3 regions of the Shewanella yunxiaonensis genome follow, and region 1 is predicted to be linked to each of the others. Evidence: predicted binding sites of a transcription regulator. Region 1 holds the regulator's gene; each other region holds the start of a gene.
The links. Region 1 encodes NrdR, which represses ribonucleotide reductase genes. Its sites were predicted from a motif close to AAACACNANATNTNGTGTTT; they were not measured.
Positions count from the first base shown of each region.

Region 2: the regulator NrdR is predicted to act here: its motif matches at 1,649-1,668, upstream of nrdA (class 1a ribonucleoside-diphosphate reductase subunit alpha).
Region 3: the regulator NrdR is predicted to act here: its motif matches at 1,658-1,677, upstream of nrdD (anaerobic ribonucleoside-triphosphate reductase).

Region 1 is NZ_CP073587.1:994,470-1,001,006, forward strand. It holds gene KDN34_RS04655 (methyl-accepting chemotaxis protein) at 1-140, shown strand, start outside; gene KDN34_RS04660 (PepSY domain-containing protein) at 263-2,704, shown strand; gene KDN34_RS04665 (alpha/beta hydrolase) at 2,725-3,678, opposite strand; gene glyA (serine hydroxymethyltransferase) at 3,910-5,163, shown strand; gene nrdR (transcriptional regulator NrdR) at 5,270-5,722, shown strand; gene ribD (bifunctional diaminohydroxyphosphoribosylaminopyrimidine deaminase/5-amino-6-(5-phosphoribosylamino)uracil reductase RibD) at 5,725-6,537, shown strand, end outside.
Region 2 is NZ_CP073587.1:1,954,005-1,960,541, reverse strand. It holds gene nrdA (class 1a ribonucleoside-diphosphate reductase subunit alpha) at 1-1,484, opposite strand, end outside; gene KDN34_RS08980 (HAD family hydrolase) at 1,865-2,548, opposite strand; gene ubiG (bifunctional 2-polyprenyl-6-hydroxyphenol methylase/3-demethylubiquinol 3-O-methyltransferase UbiG) at 2,553-3,263, opposite strand; gene gyrA (DNA topoisomerase (ATP-hydrolyzing) subunit A) at 3,600-6,302, shown strand; gene serC (3-phosphoserine/phosphohydroxythreonine transaminase) at 6,381-6,537, shown strand, end outside.
Region 3 is NZ_CP073587.1:2,257,520-2,264,056, forward strand. It holds gene nrdD (anaerobic ribonucleoside-triphosphate reductase) at 1-1,603, opposite strand, end outside; gene rssA (patatin-like phospholipase RssA) at 1,898-2,854, opposite strand; gene KDN34_RS10345 (DEAD/DEAH box helicase) at 3,042-4,388, shown strand; gene KDN34_RS10350 (DUF3010 family protein) at 4,424-4,861, shown strand; gene KDN34_RS10355 (M48 metallopeptidase family protein) at 4,858-5,379, shown strand; gene KDN34_RS10360 (peptidoglycan DD-metalloendopeptidase family protein) at 5,539-6,537, opposite strand, start outside.

The sequences.
Region 1 (6,537 bases):
ATATCACCGATAATCTGCAACAGATTGCCGCCATAACCGAAGAAAACTATCACGGGATCAGTGCCTTCGTTAGTGCTAGCCAGTATTTGGAACAGCTAGTTCAGGCACAGAACGCGCGGGTACAACGGTTTCGTTACTAGTTAACCATTTATTAATATTCCCATGCCATCATCGCTTCCCCCAGATTGCTAGCAATCTGGGGTTGGCAGCCGTTTTTTTATCGGTATGATACACATTAATGAAAATCATTCTCATATAAATTATGTCAGGAAGTTGGAGTCAACGGATAAGTTTCCGTATACATCAGTGGTTGGGGTTAGCGAGTGCCCTGGTATTGCTGATCGTTGGTGCGACAGGCGCTTTATTAGCGTTGGAAGACGAGATTACCGCGATGCTGCCGGGCCCAACGGTGGCGGTCAGTGGTCCAGTGCTGCCGATGCCACAGTTGAGTCGGCAGCTAGCGTTGCCGGGCAAAACTTTGCAACGTATTTATCTGGAAGCAGAGCCCCAGTACCCCGGTCGCGCACAGTATCAAGATCGGCAAACTCAGCAGCGTGAATGGCGAATCTTCAATCCCTATAATGGCAAAATTCTGGGACCTCTCCCGGCGGTCAGTAACTTTTTCGACGATGTGATGGCATTGCACCGCTGGTTACTGCTGCCTCATTCAGTCGGTAGCGTCATTACCGGCACGGCGGCGTTGATGGCAATTGGTCTGCTGCTTGCCGGGTTTATTCGCCGAGCGCCAGACCGGTTAACCAATATCAAGGACTGGTTATGGTGGAAACGTGGTAGCAAAGGTCGTTTGGCGTTGTGGCAATTCCATGCGCTGATAGGTACCTGGTTGTTTATCCCGATATTTATCATGGCGCTGACCGGTCCTTGGTTTGCTTTTGACTGGTATAAGAATGGTGTAAAGCAGTGGCTTGGATCACCGCAGCCAACGGCGGTGGCGGACGTTGCCGTGACTCCAAATGCGGATGCGGTTTGGCATAACTTCCTGTCGATTAAACCGGATGGGCATTTCGCCCGCTGGTACTTTCCGGCACAAGCTACCGGCAATGTACGGATCCGTTATCTGGAAGCCGATGCTCCTCATCCACAGGCATTTTCGGTCTTGATCTTTGATGCCGCAGGTAAGCTGTTACAGCAGCAGCGATATTCGGATCTGCATGGCGGGGATTATCTGCTGGCAAACATTTATGCACTGCACACCGGATTATTTTTCGGGTTAACCGGTAAATTACTTTGGTCGTTGGCGGGGCTGGCATTTTCTTCATTTGCCGTGACCGGCGTATGGCTGTTCTTTAATCGACGCGCCCGTCCCAAAGAACAAGCCTCCGGCAGTGCTGAAACGCTGATCGCTTACGCCAGTCAGAGTGGTACCGCAGCCGCTCATGGTCAGCGCCTCAAAAACTGGTTGGAACAACAAGGTGCCGGAGTGCATCTGCGCTCTTTGGCCAACATGCAGCCACAAGACTTGGGTGCTTATCGGCAGGTGCTGGTGCTAGCGTCAACCTATGGCGAGGGGCAGGCGCCCGATAGCGCCATCGCCTTTCAACACCAGTTAGCGACTACCGCATTGGCGCTTAATCATGTGAATGTGGCCGTGTTGGCGTTTGGTGACCGCCAATATCAACATTTCTGTGCATTTGGTCATTGGCTTGCACAGCGTTTCAGTGAGCTGGGGGCTGGCACCTTGCTGCCACTTCAAGAAGTTGACCGCGGCGCCGAGCTAGCTCTGCAACAATGGAATGCGGCGTTGGCACAAAAATTACACCTGGAGCCCTCATCATTAGCGTTAGACAGCTGGCAACAAGCGACCTTGACTGAACATCGCTGCCTTAATCCTGACAGCGGCAGAGAGGTGTACCATCTTGAATTCAAGGTGGATGGCAACTGGCAAGCAGGCGATATTCTTGAGCTATTACCGCTATGGTCAGAGGCTAAAAGCCGTGAATACCTGCGGCAGATAGGGTTGGACGCGGATGCGATGGTCAGCACGCATACTGGTGTCATGCCGTTATGGCAGGCACAGGCACAGTGTCTGGAAGCGTTATCCGTCACTCAGAACAGTTTATCTCCTCAGCAATATGTGAATGCCGCTGCTGCTTTGGCCCCGCGCAGCTATTCTATTGCCAGCATCGATAGCCAGGTACAGTTGATGGTACGTCGGGTGGCCGGGACTGATGGCTGGGAAGGGCGTGCTTCCGGGGCGTTGGCAACTGCTGATGTCGGCAGCAACTGGCAAGTACGATTGAAGCCGCACAGCAATTTTCACCTGCCACAGGCCGATGTTCCACTCATTTTGGTCGGGGCGGGTACTGGACTGGCACCTTATCTCGGCTTTTTGCAGCAACGCCGAAAGCTGAATTATCAAACGCCAGTGTGGTTGTTGTTCGGCGAGCGCTACGCGGAGCTGGATAATTACTACGCGGCGGAATTAACCGGATTCGTTGATGCCGGTGTCATCAGCCATCTGGATTTTGCCTGGTCACGGCCACAAGGCCGTTATGTGCAGCAGTGTCTGCAGGCAGAAGCCGCGCGACTGCAACAGTACTTGGCGTCTGGCGCCCATATTTATGTCTGTGGTGCTATTGACGGGATCGGCGCGGGTGTGCAGCAAGTGTTGCTACAAATTCTAGGTGATAACCTGTTAGATGAGTTGCAACGTCAGGGACGTTATCACCGGGATCTCTATTAATGCTAGGAAGATGGCTGCCATCAGTTGGCAGCCGGTAACTTCATGGATAAAGACAGTGCCGTCTTAAGCCAGTTGTCCATCAGCTGCTGGGCGTCGCTGTCAGGCTTTAGTACCGCCACATGATTGCCATCACGCTGATGACGTTGCATCTGTAGGCTATTCAATTGTGCTGGCCAGTCGGTAGCGATCACCTCATCTTGCGCCGCACTCACCACCAATGTCGGTTGGGCCCAGCCTGCCAGCATCGCTCGCAAATCTGTATCTACATCGGCAATTCTCAGTTGTTGCAACGCCTGCTGTGTTCCCGCATTAATACTGCTGTTGGGGATCAGCAGACTCAAAAACGGATGAAAGGCTCTGGCTGCACCGGGAGCTGCTTGTTTTAACGGACTGCTGGGGGCTAATAACACCAGCGCGTCTGCATTCAGTGCCTTTGCCAGATAAGTGGCACTGATGGTGCCCATTGAGTGTCCGACGATGATCAGTGGTCGCGGTGCATTTAATCCCAGAAACCAGGGCTTCAGGTAATTAACATCCCGCGTACCATAGCTGAAATCACTGACAGAGGTGCTGGCCTGACCTGGCAGATCTGGCATATAAGTGTGAAAACCGCGGCTCTGAAAATAAAAGCTCCACGGCAGCATGTAACTCCAATTGGCGCCATAGCCATGCAGCAATACTACCGTCCCTTTGACGGAAAAGGGCGCTGGCAAAATCTCGGTGTTACCACCAAAGACAATATCCATTGCCGCAAAATTGTTCGGGGGCTGGGCAGTCCACGGTGTACCACTGACATAGTGGATACAGGGCGCCTGACAATTATCGTGGCGCTGTAAATCCACGTTCTGGTAATAATCCTCTGACGCGACAATTTTACTGGGTTGGCGCTGTGGTTCGGCAATCTGATGCGCCACATAGTTGGCGCAGCCACTTAATAACATTAACAATAACAGCGAAAACAGCCGCACGTTCATCTCGGAAGCAGTTCCTTGAGGTTATTTTAATTTTTTCAGATACTGGCATTGCATTTGGGGTATTGCAAGCAGATGAAGCTGTATCTCGCAGGTGAGCCAGTTGTTCGCAAAGTGAAACACTGTCATCTTTCTGTGGAAGGATTTTCATCCTCCTCTGTGCTGGGATTGTGACGCAGAGCAGAGTAGAATACGCGCAACCCTACCGATAAGACTGTCCAGCTGGAGTAACCAATGCTGAAGAAGAGTATGAACATCGCCGACTATGATGCGGAGCTGTTTCAGGCTATTGAAGATGAGAACCGTCGTCAGGAAGAACACATTGAGCTGATCGCTTCCGAAAACTACACCAGCCCACGGGTCATGCAGGCCCAAGGCTCACAGTTAACCAACAAGTACGCCGAAGGCTATCCTGCCAAGCGTTACTATGGCGGTTGTGAGTATGTGGATGTGGTGGAAAATCTTGCCATTGACCGTGCTAAGCAGCTGTTTGGCGCGACTTATGCCAACGTGCAACCCCATTCAGGTTCTCAGGCAAACTACGCTGTGTACATGGCGTTGTTGAAACCCGGTGATACTGTGCTGGGGATGAACCTGGCTCATGGTGGTCACCTGACTCACGGCTCACCGGTTAACTTCTCCGGTAAACTGTTTAACATCATTCCTTACGGTGTCGATGATCAGGGTAAGATTGATTACGCTGAATTGGAAACATTGGCGTTGCAACATAAGCCGAAGATGATCATCGGCGGTTTCTCCGCTTATTCCGGTATCGTTGATTGGGCCAAACTGCGTGAAATTGCTGATAAAGTCGGTGCTTTCCTGTTTGTGGATATGGCCCATGTTGCTGGTCTGGTGGCTGCAGGTGTATATCCAAGCCCAATCCCACACGCACATGTGGTGACGACTACTACGCACAAAACCCTGGCGGGTCCTCGTGGTGGATTGATCCTCTCCGCTGCCGATGACGAAGATCTGTATAAGAAGCTGAACTCAGCGGTATTCCCGGGCAGTCAGGGCGGTCCACTGATGCACGTGATTGCCGGTAAGGCTGTGGCGTTCAAAGAAGCGTTAGAGCCAGCATTCAAAGCTTATCAGCAGCAGGTTGTGACCAACGCCAAGGCGATGGTAGAAGTATTCCTGGAACGTGGCTATAAGATCGTTTCTGGCGGCACTGACAACCATCTGATGCTGGTAGATCTTATCGGCCGTGAACTGACTGGTAAGGAAGCCGACGCCGCCCTTGGTCGTGCCAACATTACCGTTAACAAAAACTCTGTGCCTAATGACCCACGTTCACCTTTCGTGACTTCCGGGATCCGTATTGGTACTCCGGCGATCACTCGTCGTGGATTTAAAGAAGCCGAAGCTAAACTGCTCACCGGCTGGATCTGTGATGTGCTGGACAACGCCAGTGATGAAGCCGTTATTGACACAGTGAAAGGCAAAGTGCTGGAACTGTGCGCTCGCTTCCCTGTTTACGGTTAACCTTTTCAGGCAGATCGATTAAACTGGCATGGCCGCTGCATTCAGCGGCCATTTTTGTTTCTGTTCCCCGCTGGAACAGCCCGGTTTGTTTTGCGCAGGAGGCATAATGCATTGTCCATTTTGCAGTGCGACTGATACCAAAGTGATTGATTCCAGATTGGTGGCGGATGGCCATCAGGTGCGTCGTCGTCGCGAATGCACGCTGTGCCATGAACGTTTTACTACGTTTGAAAGCGCGGAATTGGTAATGCCTCGAGTGATTAAACGCGATGGTTCGCGCCAGCCGTTTGACGAGGACAAATTGCGCGGTGGTATGTTGCGTGCTGCTGAAAAGCGTCCGGTTTCCATCGATAAAATCGAAGAAGCCATCAACAAAATTAAATCGGCGCTGCGCGCCACCGGTGAACGAGAAGTCACCTCTGAGATGATCGGTAATCTGATGATGGACCAGCTGATTGAGCTGGATAAAGTGGCCTATATCCGCTTTGCATCGGTATATCGTGCGTTTGAGGATGTCTCAGAGTTTGGCGAAGCTATCGCCAGTCTGCAGAAGAAGTAATCATGTGGTCGACCATTGATATCACCATGATGAGCCGGGCTATCATGCTGGCTCGTCGTGGCCGTTATACCACCCGCCCTAATCCTAATGTCGGTTGCGTTATCGTTGATGCCAACGGCGTGATTGTGGGGGAAGGCTGGCATCAACGTGCGGGCGGGCCGCATGCCGAAGTCCATGCTTGGCGCATGGCGGGTGACAAAGCGCGAGGGGCGACCGCCTATGTCACGCTGGAGCCGTGCAGTCATTATGGCCGGACACCGCCCTGTGCCAACGGTTTAATTGCGCAGGGGCTGAAGCGGGTGGTGATTGCCATGACTGACCCTAATCCCCAGGTCGCCGGGCGTGGCATCGCCATGTTGCAAGCTGCCGGGATTGACGTTTGCTCAGGATTACTCGCTGATGAAGCGCGCAAACTGAATCCGGGGTTCCTGTCGCGAATGGAACGTGGCCGACCATACGTCACGGTGAAACTCGCGGCGAGTCTTGATGGCAAGACCGCGTTGGCAAATGGCGAGTCCAAATGGATTACCGGGCCAGCGGCACGCGAAGATGTACAGCGACTACGGGCGTTAAGCTGCGCTGTCGTTACCGGCATTGATACAGTGTTGGCTGATGATCCCTCAATGAATGTGCGATATCAGCAATTGGGCTACTTACAGCAGCAACTTGATGAAGATGAACTCATACAACCGCTGCGTGTGGTGCTGGATAGCCGCTGCCGGATGCCGGCGACTGCGCGTATGCTGTCTTTGCCGGGGCAAACTCTGCTGGTCAGTTGTCAGGCGTACCCCGCAGAATTTATGAGAACACTGCCA
Region 2 (6,537 bases), 960 kb from region 1:
TAATCCAGCAGGTTATCTAATGCACGAACGGCTAAGTCTGCCAGCTTTTCCATCTCTTCAAGATTTTCGATGGCACCGAGGTTTAATGCTGACAATGTACACAGAGCAATTTCGCCAGTTGCGTCGTTAACATCATTAAGCGGTTTGGTCGGTAGTGCGATTTCCAAACATAAGTTTGATTGATGTACTGGCGCGACCTGAGGGTCAAACGGGCTATGAGTGTTACAGTGGTCGACGTTTTGAATGTAAATACGGCCGGTGGAAGCACGTTCCTGCATCATCAATGAGAACAGTTCGACAGCACGCAACGAGCGTTTACGGATCGATTCATCCTGCTCATATTTGACGTATAGCCGTTCAAATTCATCCTGATCCGCAAAGAATGCATCATAAAGACCCGGCACATCAGATGGACTGAACAGCGTAATGTTTTCACCCTTGATCAATCTCTGATACATCAGCTTATTGATTTGTACCCCGTAATCCAGATGGCGGATACGGTTGTCTTCAACACCGCGGTTGTTTTTCAACACCAGTAATGATTCGACTTCCAAGTGCCATAACGGATAAAACAGTGTGGCAGCACCACCACGAACACCGCCTTGTGAGCAGGACTTAACCGCCGTCTGGAAGTGCTTGAAGAAAGGAATACAACCGGTATGGAACGCTTCGCCGCCACGAATTGGACTGCCGAGTGCACGAATACGACCGGCATTGATACCAATCCCCGCGCGCTGACTGACATATTTAACGATAGCGGAAGAGGTGGCATTGATAGAGTCGAGACTGTCGCCACATTCAATCAATACGCAGGAACTAAACTGACGTGTTGGAGTTCTCACGCCTGACATGATCGGGGTCGGTAACGAGATTTTAAAAGTAGAAACTGCGTTATAGAAATCTTTAACATACTGCAAACGGGTTTCGCGCGGATAACCTGAGAACAAACAGGCGGCAACCAGCATATAGAGGAACTGAGCACTCTCATAGACTTCATGCGTCACGCGGTTTTGCACAAGATATTTGCCTTCGAGCTGCTTTACTGCAGCATACGAAAACGTCATATCACGCCAATGATCAATATAACCATCCATGACATTCAGCTCTTCAAGGCTGTAATCTTCAAGGATGTGCTTATCGTATTTGCCCATTTCAACCAGTTTGGTGACATGGTCGGCGAGCTTTGGCGGCTCAAATTGACCAAATGCTTTTTTACGCAGATGGAAAATAGCTAAGCGGGCAGCTAGGAACTGATAATCAGGAGAATCAGGAGAGATCAGATCTGCTGCAGCTTTAATGATGGTTTCGTGGATGGCTTCTGTGGGTATGCCATCGAAGAACTGCAGATGCGCCCGCAATTCGACTTCTGAAACAGACACGTTAGCCAGCCCTTCAGCGGCCCAGGTGATAACACGATGGATCTTATCGAGATCAATTTTCTCTCTTTCGCCACTGCGTTTGGTAACTGTCATATTGCTATTCATTGGAGATAGGCCCTGATTTTTATATTTAATGATGATGGCAAACACCATCAAAACTTCCTTTGTACAACAATCAAGCTCTGACCGTACACCGCTGTTTTTATGGATTGTTAGCGGCAAACTACTGTCATTTATTAGTCATGGACTAGTGGGTGTGATTGTCACCTACACACAATATGTGGTGTTTTTGTGTTTACAAGATACCAAGATAGTGAGGCTGACGGCTTTTTGCAAGTGGCGTTTCGGGGCATATCTTGTGGATATCTTTAGTTTGCTTCCCTGACAGATGCGGCAAACGCCGTCAATACGGGGATTAGTGGCTTTTGGGTAAAATTTAAGCAAACAGATTATCGAAGTTTGATTGCTAAAATATGCAGCGATCGTTAACGATCTGGCATCCGGCTTTTCGTTAATAGCGTCGTCAAATGCGATGGTTGCGGTAACAACACATCTGCATCCCACTGTAATGGATCGTCATTGGCATCAATATAACCCCATAACGCAGCGGCGGAAGGCATACTAGCCGCTTTAGCGGCGATGATGTCTCGTTTAGCATCACCGATATACAAGATATTCTCTGGTGCGGCATTGAGCTGCTGCGCTGCAAGTAACATTGGGGCAGGATGAGGTTTACGAAAACAGGTGGTATCAGCACTAATTACTGACTTGAGTTTCGACAACAAGCCGAGTTTTGTCAGCAGGGGTTTGCTATACATTGCAGGTTTATTGGTGACAACGCCCAGTGCTATACCACGCTCTGCCGCGATAGACAGCAATCCGCTAAGTCCATCAAAGAGTGTGGCCTGTGACCCATTTATTTGCTGATAGTGCCGCAACATTAATTGCCTCAGCGATTCCTGCTGTGCCTGATCTGCTAGTGGCACTGCTGCCTGGAGCATTGCCAGTGACCCATTTGATGCTTGAGCACGTAGTTCAGCGAAATCGGCAGCACTCTCGAGTCTGGACTCTGCCAACGTCGCCATTACTGCCGCGATAAGATCGGGCGCCGTATCCACCAAGGTGCCATCAAGGTCAAAAAGCAGTGCAGAGTAGGTCGTTGGCAACATAGTTTTAATCTACTTTCTGGCAGGCAATCATATAATTGACTTCAACACTTGGGGTATAGCTGAAAATACTTGTAATCGGATTGTACTTAATACCCAACGCGTCGCGACAGATCAGGTCAGTATGTTCCACCATGGCGATCAATTCTGATGGGCGCAAAAACTTTCCATGAACATGTGTACCTACTGGCAGCATTTTTAGTAAGTATTCTGCACCAACAATAGTTTGCACCCACGACATCAGATTGCGGTTGATGGTTGAGAAGAATACCCATCCGCCTGGTTTAACCATGTTACAACAGGCATGAATGACGGACTGAGGTTCTGGTACATGTTCCAACATCTCCATGCAGGTGACCACGTCATAGAAATCTGGGTGAGTGATAGCATGTTCTTCAGCAGTTTGCTGTTGATAGTCAATGGTAACACCGGTTTCCAGCGCATGAAGTTTTGCCACTTCCAGGGGCTCATGGCCCATGTCTAACCCGGTAACTTTTGCACCGATTTTCGCCATACTTTCAGACAAAATGCCGCCGCCACAGCCTACATCCAAAACCTGCTGGCCAAAAATACCCCCGGCCTTGAGATCAATATAATTCAGACGCAATGGGTTGAGTTCATGCAATGGCTTAAACTCCCCTTGAGGATCCCACCAACCAGCAGCCATATTTTCAAATTTGGCAATTTCCTGAGGGTCTACGTTGGCATTTTCTTGCATGGCAATACCTTAAGAGATAAATAAAAATACGCACCATTATAACCACAGTTTGACCACCAATGGGTAAGCAACTTAGGTAGATTGTCGTATTTAAAAAGGGCAAGACACTGGTGTTGTTTAAAAAACATCCAACTCGGCGTTTTTTAAGCAAATTTCTCACAAGTTTTTCACTGAAAGCGGCAGATAAACAGCAGTTTGAGTAAATGTAGAATTCTAACCGTTATCAGGGCTACCTGGGTTCAATAACTGTGTTAGAATGGCCCATTACGTTAGTAGGGCTCGACAACGACATGGAACAAAAAGTTGTCAGCTTAATATAAGGGGATCGAGCAGTTTATGACTGATCAGGCTTCATCCATTTCGCCAATTAATATTGAAGACGAACTAAGAACTTCCTACCTCGATTATGCCATGAGTGTAATTGTAGGCCGGGCCTTGCCGGACGTCCGCGACGGTTTGAAACCGGTTCATCGCCGTGTGCTCTTTGCGATGAATGAGTTGAAAAACGACTGGAACAAACCCTATAAAAAGTCCGCCCGTGTGGTCGGTGACGTTATCGGTAAGTATCACCCTCATGGTGATAGTGCTGTGTACGATACTATCGTGCGTATGGCGCAACCATTTTCCCTGCGTTATACACTGGTTGATGGGCAAGGAAACTTTGGTTCCATTGATGGTGATGCTGCAGCGGCAATGCGTTATACAGAAATTCGCATGCAGCGTCTGGCGCATCATCTGCTCGCTGACCTCGACAAAGAAACCGTGGATTTTGTACCTAACTACGACGGTACTGAACAGATCCCAGAAGTGTTGCCAACCCGTATTCCTAACCTGCTAGTCAATGGTTCATCTGGTATTGCGGTGGGTATGGCCACTAACATTCCGCCTCACAACCTGACTGAAGTCGTCAATGGTTGTCTGGCGTTGATTGAAAATCCAGAACTGCCAATTGAAGAGTTGATCAAATGTATCCCCGGCCCGGACTTCCCAACCGCTGCGATTATTAATGGTCGCAAAGGTATTGAAGAGGCTTATCGTACTGGTCGTGGCAAAGTCATCATGCGCGCACGGGCAGACTTCGAAACCGAAGACAATGGCCGTGAGCGTATCATCGTCACTGAAATCCCATATCAGGTGAATAAAGCTCGCCTGATTGAAAAAATTGCCGAACTGGTTAAAGACAAGAAAATTGAAGGGATCAGTGGCCTGCGTGATGAATCCGATAAGGACGGTATGCGTATCGTCATCGAAATCAAACGCGGCGAAGTGGGTGAAGTCGTACTGAACAATCTGTACGCACAGACCCAGATGCAATGTTCCTTCGGTATTAATATGGTGGCGTTGGCAAATGGCCAGCCTAAGTTATTTAACATCAAGGAGATGCTGGAAGCCTTCATCCTGCATCGCCGTGAAGTCGTCACCCGTCGCACCGTATTTGAACTGCGTAAAGCTCGCGAACGCGCGCACATTTTAGAAGCGTTAGCGGTCGCGCTCGCTAATATTGATCCGATAATTGAGCTTATCCGAAATTCTCCAAGTCCAAACGAAGCCAAACAACGTCTTACCGAACAGGGATGGGCGTTGGGTAATGTGAAGGCAATGTTGGAGAAAGCCGGCGATGATGCGGCTCGTCCTGAATGGCTGGAACCGCAGTTTGGTATTCATGAAGACCTGTACTTCCTAACGGAACAACAAGCCCAGGCCATTTTGGATCTGCGCTTGCAGAAATTGACCGGTCTGGAACATGAAAAGATCCTGCAGGAGTATGAAGAGCTGCTGGAAACCATCGCTGGACTGCTGCATATTCTCCATAGCTCTGAACGGCTGATGGAAGTCATCAAAGAAGAACTGCAAGAAGTGCTGACCCAGTTCGGTGATGCTCGTCGTACAGAAATTAATGAGTCTGCTGCAGATATTAGTCTGGAAGATTTGATCAACGAAGAAGATGTAGTGGTGACACTGTCACATCTGGGCTATGCCAAGTATCAGCCGCTAACTGACTACCAGGCTCAGCGTCGCGGTGGTAAGGGTAAGGCGGCAACTAAAGTTAAAGATGAAGACTTCGTCGAACAGTTACTGATCGCCAATACCCACGACACTATTTTGTGTTTCTCTGACTTTGGTAAGCTGTATTGGCTGAAGGTATATCAACTGCCACTGGCAAGCCGTCAGTCTCGTGGTCGTCCAATTGTAAACCTGCTGCCGTTGGAAGGTGATGAACGCATCACCGCTATTCTGCCGGTACGGGAATATGAAGAGGGCAAATATATCATCATGGCGACTTCCAACGGTACCGTGAAGAAAACTGCGCTGACCGAATACAGTCGTCCACGCAGCAACGGTATTATTGCGGTAAATCTGAAAGATGGCGACCAACTGATTGGCGTGGATATTACCGATGGTAACAGCGAAATTATGTTGTTCTCCGACGCCGGTAAAGTGGTGCGCTTTAAAGAAGCTGAAGAATCGTCTGTAACCGATGAAGATGGCAATCCAATACTGGATGAAAATGGCGAAGTGCAGATTACCTTCAAAGGCGTACGACCTATGGGCCGCACTGCTACTGGTGTGCGTGGTATCGCGTTGGAAGAAGGCCAAAAAGTCGTATCGCTGATTGTGCCTCGTAGCGATGAAGCCATTCTTACCGTTACTGCCAATGGATATGGTAAACGTACTGCGCTGGATGAATATCCTGCCAAGAGCCGCGCCACTAAAGGGGTAGTCTCTATTAAAGTTACTGACCGTAATGGTCAGGTAGTGGGAGCGGTTCAAGCCTCAGAAAACGACGAAATCATGCTGATCAGTGATAAAGGCACCTTGGTGAGAACACCGGTTTCCGGCGTATCACTGATTGGCCGTAACACGCAGGGCGTGACCATTATCCGGACGGCTGATGATGAAACAGTGGTCGGACTGCAACGCATTGACGAAATTCAATCAGAAGACGATGATAGCGTTGATGAAGCTGATGTAGATACATTGCCAGATGTTCCGGACGCGGATGATGATACCACCGCGGATGAAGATATTACTGAATAACTTGCAAGAGTGAAAAACGGGCGTCCTGAGTGACGCTCGTTTTGTCTCTAACCGTTTTAAGTTCCAAGGAGAAAATGAGTGAGTACCGTATATAATTTTTGTGCCGGACCAGCAATGTTGCCTCCACCGGTATTGGCTAAGGCTCAGGCTGAACTGCTGGATTGGCAGGGGCAGGGTGTTTCGGTGATGGAAGTCAGCCATCGTGGCGCACCGTTCATTGCACTTGCTAAAGAAT
Region 3 (6,537 bases), 1.3 Mb from region 1:
CAGTTTCTTCTTTCCAGCGCACAGTGGCAGCCTTCAGATAGGCGACAATTTCAACGGCTTTCTGACGCAGAACTTCACTGTCATACACGTGGGTTCCGGTGCCATACAATGCGTTGATCGCTTCATGAACACCAATATAGCCCAGTGAAATAGAGGCGCGACCGTTCTTGAAAATATCGGCGATACAGTCATCCGCTTTCAGGCGAACCCCGCAAGCACCTTCCATATACAGAATAGGCGCTACCCGCGCTTTCACATTTTTCAGACGTTCAATACGGGTATCCAGTCCCTTACGGGCAATGGCCAGCCGTTCATCAAGTATCCGATAAAATGCGCTTTCATCACCTTTAGCTTCCAATGCAATCCGCGGCAGGTTAAGACTAACAACCCCCAGATTATTCCGACCTTCGTGCTGCAACTCGCCATCTTGTTCATAAGCCCCGAGGAAACTACGGCAACCCATAGGGGTTTTGAAGGAACCGGTCACCCGCACAACTTCATCATAATTGAGGATATCGGGGTACATGCGCATAGTGGAACATTTCAGCGCCAATTGCTTGATGTCGTAATTGCAATCACCCGGCCTGTGGTTAACGCCATCACGAATCGCAAAAACCAGTTTCGGGAACACCGCAGTCTTATGGTTTTTACCCAGACCTTCCATACGGATTTTCAGAATGGACTCTTGGATCAGGCGTGACTGCCAGGATTTGCCCAAGCCGAAGCCAAGCGTCACAAATGGAGTTTGCCCATTAGCCGTATGCAGGGTATTAACTTCATATTCCAATGACTGGAATGCGTCATGACACTCTTTTTCAGTGCGTTCTTCCGCATACGCGGCAGCATTATTAATGCCCCACTTCTGCGCTACTTCCATATGCTTTTCGTAGCTTTTTGTCACGAATGGCGCCAGTACTTCATCAATACGGTTGATAGTAGTACCACCGTAAATATGGCTGGCAACCTGAGCAATAATCTGTGCAGTAACTGCGGTCGCAGTCGAAATTGATTTTGGTGTTTCAATTTCGGCATTACCCATTTTGAAGCCATGATTCAGCATGCCACCTAAGTCAATTAGCATGCAGTTAAACATCGGGAAGAATGGCGCATAGTCCAAATCGTGGTAATGGATTTCACCGCGTTCATGCGCGTCAACGACGTCTTTTGGCAGAATATGATGCTTGGCATAATGTTTAGCCACAATCCCCGCCAACAGGTCACGTTGGGTCGGGATCACTTTGGCATCTTTGTTAGCGTTTTCGTTGAGCAGTGAGGTATTGGTCTGCTCAACCAAGCCACGAATTTCTAGGCTCAGTTTACTGCCGGTTTCACGGCAGATATCGCGGTCGTGGCGATATTCAATGTAGGCTCTGGCGACAGACTTGTATGGACCATCCATCAACAAGTTCTCCACCCGATCCTGTAATTCCTGGATTTCAACCTCAGCTTTATCTTTAACAGCAGCTGACACTACCGCAGCCAGCGTGGCTGCATAGTCATCATCGTTAATACCACAGTGCGTCGAGGCTGCAAGCACCGCATCCCGGATTCTATTTTCATCGAATTGAGTACGACACCCGTCCCTCTTAATCACTACTGGCATAATCTTCACTCCCTTATGATTGTAATAACCATATATAGTGCTCATTTTTTAGCTAACCACTATATGTGGTAAGATTAGGCTACAAAAACACTAAAGGGATATTGATCTGGATCATGTAAAAGGACAGCTTTTACCACTTGGCAAAATTTGTTGTTGGCGTCCGCTGATTGTGACTAATTACTACTTGACCGGAGAGTCAGTCAACGATAGTGACGCAAAAAAAGCGAAAAATATGTGATAAAAAACACAGCAACCGGTCACGGTGACCGGCTGCGGACGTCATTGGCTAAAACCTCAACACTCGCCGAGTACCGCATCAATGAGATGCGCTGACTGTCTGACAGCGGCTTCTCCAGCAGCAATGGCTTCTTTGGCATGGTGAAATTCCATCGTCCCGATATCGGCAACATTAGGGACAACAAAAATATCTGGGGGATCACCCACTAAGCGCGCCCGCTTATGGCGCTGTTCCAATATATCCATAGACTGCGACATTACCGCCAGCATACCGGGTTCGGTTTTGTTGCCACGAGAAAATTTATGGGAAAGCCCAGCGACGTAGTCCTTACCCTTGGCCCACAGATCCATAAAACCAGAATCACCATGAGCTTCTGAGTTGGCCGTTTCCGTTACAATCTGCTGCTGTGCTTTCATGCTTTGGACATTGACCGGCAATACCTGCAGTTTTTCGCGATGATATCCGTGTAAATCAACACCAATCACCACCTGACACCCCATCGCGCGCGAGACAGACACCGGAATGGGGTTTACCACCGCACCATCCACCAGCCAGCGTTTTCCCTGCCGCACGGGTGACATAATGCCCGGCATCGAGCAAGATGCTCGAACCGCTTGGCGTAAATCACCACTGCGAAACCATACTTCCTGGCCGGAATACAGATCAGTGGCCACTGCGATAAAAGGCTTTTTCAAATCTTCTATCAGTAAATCACCAATGCGGTTTTGGATCGCATCAAAGACTTTATCGCCGCTGATCAGCCCGCCGCGACGCCAGCTGATATCCATCAACCCAAGCACATCCCAACTGGAAAAACTGCAAACCCATTCTTCCAGCTCCTCCAAACGATCGTTAGCATAAGCTGCGCCGACTAAAGCCCCCACAGAACAGCCGGCAATTTTTTGTGGATGGATCCCCATCGCTGCCAGCCCTTTAAGTACGCCGATATGCGCCCAGCCCTTTGCTGCTCCGCTGCCTAATGCAATCCCTATTACCGGTGAAGCGTCTACCATGTGCCAATAACTCCCGTATGGTGATGCAGTTAACGAACTATTCATGCATTCTATCGGGGCGATAAATTCAGATTCAAGAATCTCCGCCACAACTAATGAGAAAAATCTAGCTAAGCTAAGATCAAAACTGCCTAACACGGTAAAACCCGCTATAATATGCCCCCGCAGAATTTTATGGAGACAACCTTTGCAATTTACCGATTTTTCATTGGATAAGCGCCTGCTGCAATCTCTGAAGCATTTGGGGATTGAACAGCCGACTGAAATCCAGGCTGATGCAATTCCTGTTGCGTTGGCCGGACGAGATCTGATGGCGTCATCCAAAACCGGCTCAGGTAAAACGTTGGCGTTTTTACTGCCGGCATTGCAAAGACTGATGTCTACTAGAGCGCTCAGTAAACAGGATCCACGCGTGTTGATCCTGTTACCCACCCGAGAATTAGCCAACCAGGTGTATAGTCAGTTGCGGCTGCTGGTGGCCAATACTCAGTACAAAGCAGTGAGTATTCTCGGGGGCGAGAACTTCAATGATCAAGCTAAAGCGCTGGCACGTAATCCCCATATTATCGTGGCAACGCCGGGGCGTATTGCTGATCACCTGCAGCAACGTCATCTGTATCTTAACGGATTGGAACTCCTGATCCTTGATGAAGCAGACCGGATGCTGGATTTGGGGTTTGCCCCGCAACTCAGGGCCATTCATCAGGCAGCGGATCACCGGCGACGTCAGACACTGATGTTTTCTGCCACCTTGGATCATCACGATATTCACGAACTGGCGCTAGAACTGCTCAATAATCCTGAACATGTCGCAATTGGCTCCAGCCATGAAACGCATCAGGACATTCAGCAACGTATCTATTTGTGTGACCATCTTGATCATAAAGAAGCGCTGCTGCTGGCACTGCTTAAAGCCGGGTCACACAAGCAAATAATGATTTTTACTGCAACGCGTGAAGACACCGAGCGCTTGGCAACCAAACTGGTACACCAAGGTTATTCAGCCACTGCGCTCAGCGGTGAATTGAAACAAAGTACGCGTAATCAGATCATGGATCAGTTCAGCCGCGGTCAGCAGCAAATTCTGGTAACGACCGATGTGGCCTCTCGCGGACTAGACTTACTTAACGTATCGTTAGTGATCAACTTCGATATGCCGAAGTTCGCGGAAGAATATGTCCATCGAATTGGCCGCACCGGCCGCGCGGGAGCAAAAGGCGATGCCATCTCCTTAGTGGGACCAAAGGATTGGGAAGCGTACATGCGTGTGGAAGCGTTTCTGTCGCAACCACTAGCGACGGCGACAGTTGAAGGGCTTGAACCGGTATTTAAAGGGCTGGCACCGAAAAAGCCTCAAACTAAACGTCGAGTAGCGACCGAGCCTGAAGTATGGAAAAAGGCGGCCGCCAACAAATCACGTAAACCGCAGTCTCGGGATAAACGCTTCCTGACGGCGGTAGATGCAGGGGATACACCAATGCGTCGTAAACCTGCACCGGCAAAAACGCCGAACAACAACGAATCTGAAGAGTAATACGGCTGTCGCCGTTCTTGAATGCAAGGATATTTATGCGAGTCTGTGGTGTTGAACTAAAAGGCAGCGAAGCTGTTATCTGTTTGGTGAGCTACAAAGGGGATAGCTATAACGTCCCGGAATGTCGTCGGCACTCTTTTACATTAGAGGATGCCGCGAGTCAGGAAGCTATTCGTGAATTCCATTTTGCCTTCCATAAATTGTTGGAAGACTATCAGGTGGATGAAGTAGTGCTCATTGCCCGGGAATACAAAGGTAAATTTGCCGGGAGTGCCAGCAGCTTTAAGCTGGAAAGCGCCATTCAACTCAGCGACAAACCCGTTGCGATGCTGACACCACAAGCGATACGCGAGCAAAACAAGCGGAATCCACCATTGGTAGAATTTGCCGCTTTGGAGCTGCGTAAATTCCAGCAATCCGCATTTGAAGCAGCTTATGCCTACCTGACCCAGAAACGTTTCGCCAAAGACTGATGGCAACAGACTACCTGGCACATTACAGCGAGGAGGTGCGCGCCAAGGTGACGGCGCTGCACCAACAAGGGCTGTTACCGCAGTTTCTGTTAAAACGCCACCCGGAAGTCCATCAAATCCGCTCTGACCGCGCCCTTTATGACTTCACCGTGGCGCTGAAAAATAGTTATCTGAAAAAATCAGCACCACTGGCAAAAGTGTGTTTTGACGACAAAATAACGTTGAGTCATCAGGCCTTGGGGTTACACACATATGCCGCACGGCGTCAGGGTAACAAGGTCAAAACTAAGAATGAAATTCGTATTTCCTCTCGCCTCAAACGGGCACCAGAAGCGTTTTTACGGATGCTAGTGGTGCATGAACTGGCACATCTAAAAGAAAAAGATCACAACAAATCCTTCTATCAATTGTGTTGTCATATGGAGCCAGAGTATCACCAGTTGGAGTTTGAGCTGCGTGTGTATCTGATGCTGGCCGACGAAGGTATCGACCCTTATCAGGGCGAATTATCGAGTTAACACCATCCGCTGTTGTAAATGCGAGGCAATCATTTCACTTGTGGAGGCTCGCACCTCGCGTCATTGGCTGACAAATTAGCCGCTTGTACCGTTATTGCATCAACGACAAAAACAATAAAGGCCACCGTTTGGTAGCCTTCGCTTTAAATCGTTAACCAGTTAACCCAGATTCATCATATGTTTTCGGGATGCCACCAACTGTTCAAACGCTTGCTTGTCCTTACCCGCCAAATGACCTGCCATGGGGATCTGCGCCGTCATCGGATTCACCGGACGACCGTTAATGTGAAATTCATAATGCAGATGCGGCCCGGTAATACGGCCGGTTGCCCCAGATAAGGCAATCACCTGACCACGGCTTACACGCTGACCTTTATGCACAAGGGCTTTGGAGAGATGCAGATAACGTGTGGTGTATTTGCTATCGTGTTCAATCACAATGTACTTACCGGCATAGGGATGGTTGGTCACCAGCGTGACGACACCATCACCGGTGGCAACCACTTTAGTGCCTACAGGTGTAGAGAAATCGACGCCGTTATGCGGCGCGATACGTCCGGTGACCGGATGAAGTCGGTGCGGGTTAAACGCGGAGCTGATGCGATATTGCTTCAGCAATGGTAAACGCTGAAAGGCACGTACCAGACTCTGGCCATTTTCATCGTAAAAGTTACCATCACTGTCCTGAAACGCCGTCACTCGGCTGCGGCCCAAATTGATGCTAATCCCCAGAAGATGACTGACACCGGTCGATTCGCCGGCCACATATTGATCATTTAGCAGCACAGAGAAGTTATCACCGGCCCGCAAATCGCGGGCGAAATTAAGTTTATCTTTCAACAACATTTCAATGCGTTGAATTTCAGCAGCACTCAAACCCACTTTTTCAGCAGAACGGTAAAAAGATCCCTGAATATCACCGCTGACAATACGATCCTGCCAATCTCCGGGAATATTGATCTCGTTTACTTCATAGCCACCTTCCGGGTAGCGCGTAAACACCACCTGGCGAGCCGCGTTGAAGTACAACTCTAACTTTGTGAGATTTCCCTGCTCATCCTGCCAGAAACTGATGCGGTTACCCGGCATCAGCGTATCTAACGCCAACACGTCAAGATCGGCCTCCAGTACTTTGTACATGGTCTGCTGATCGACGCC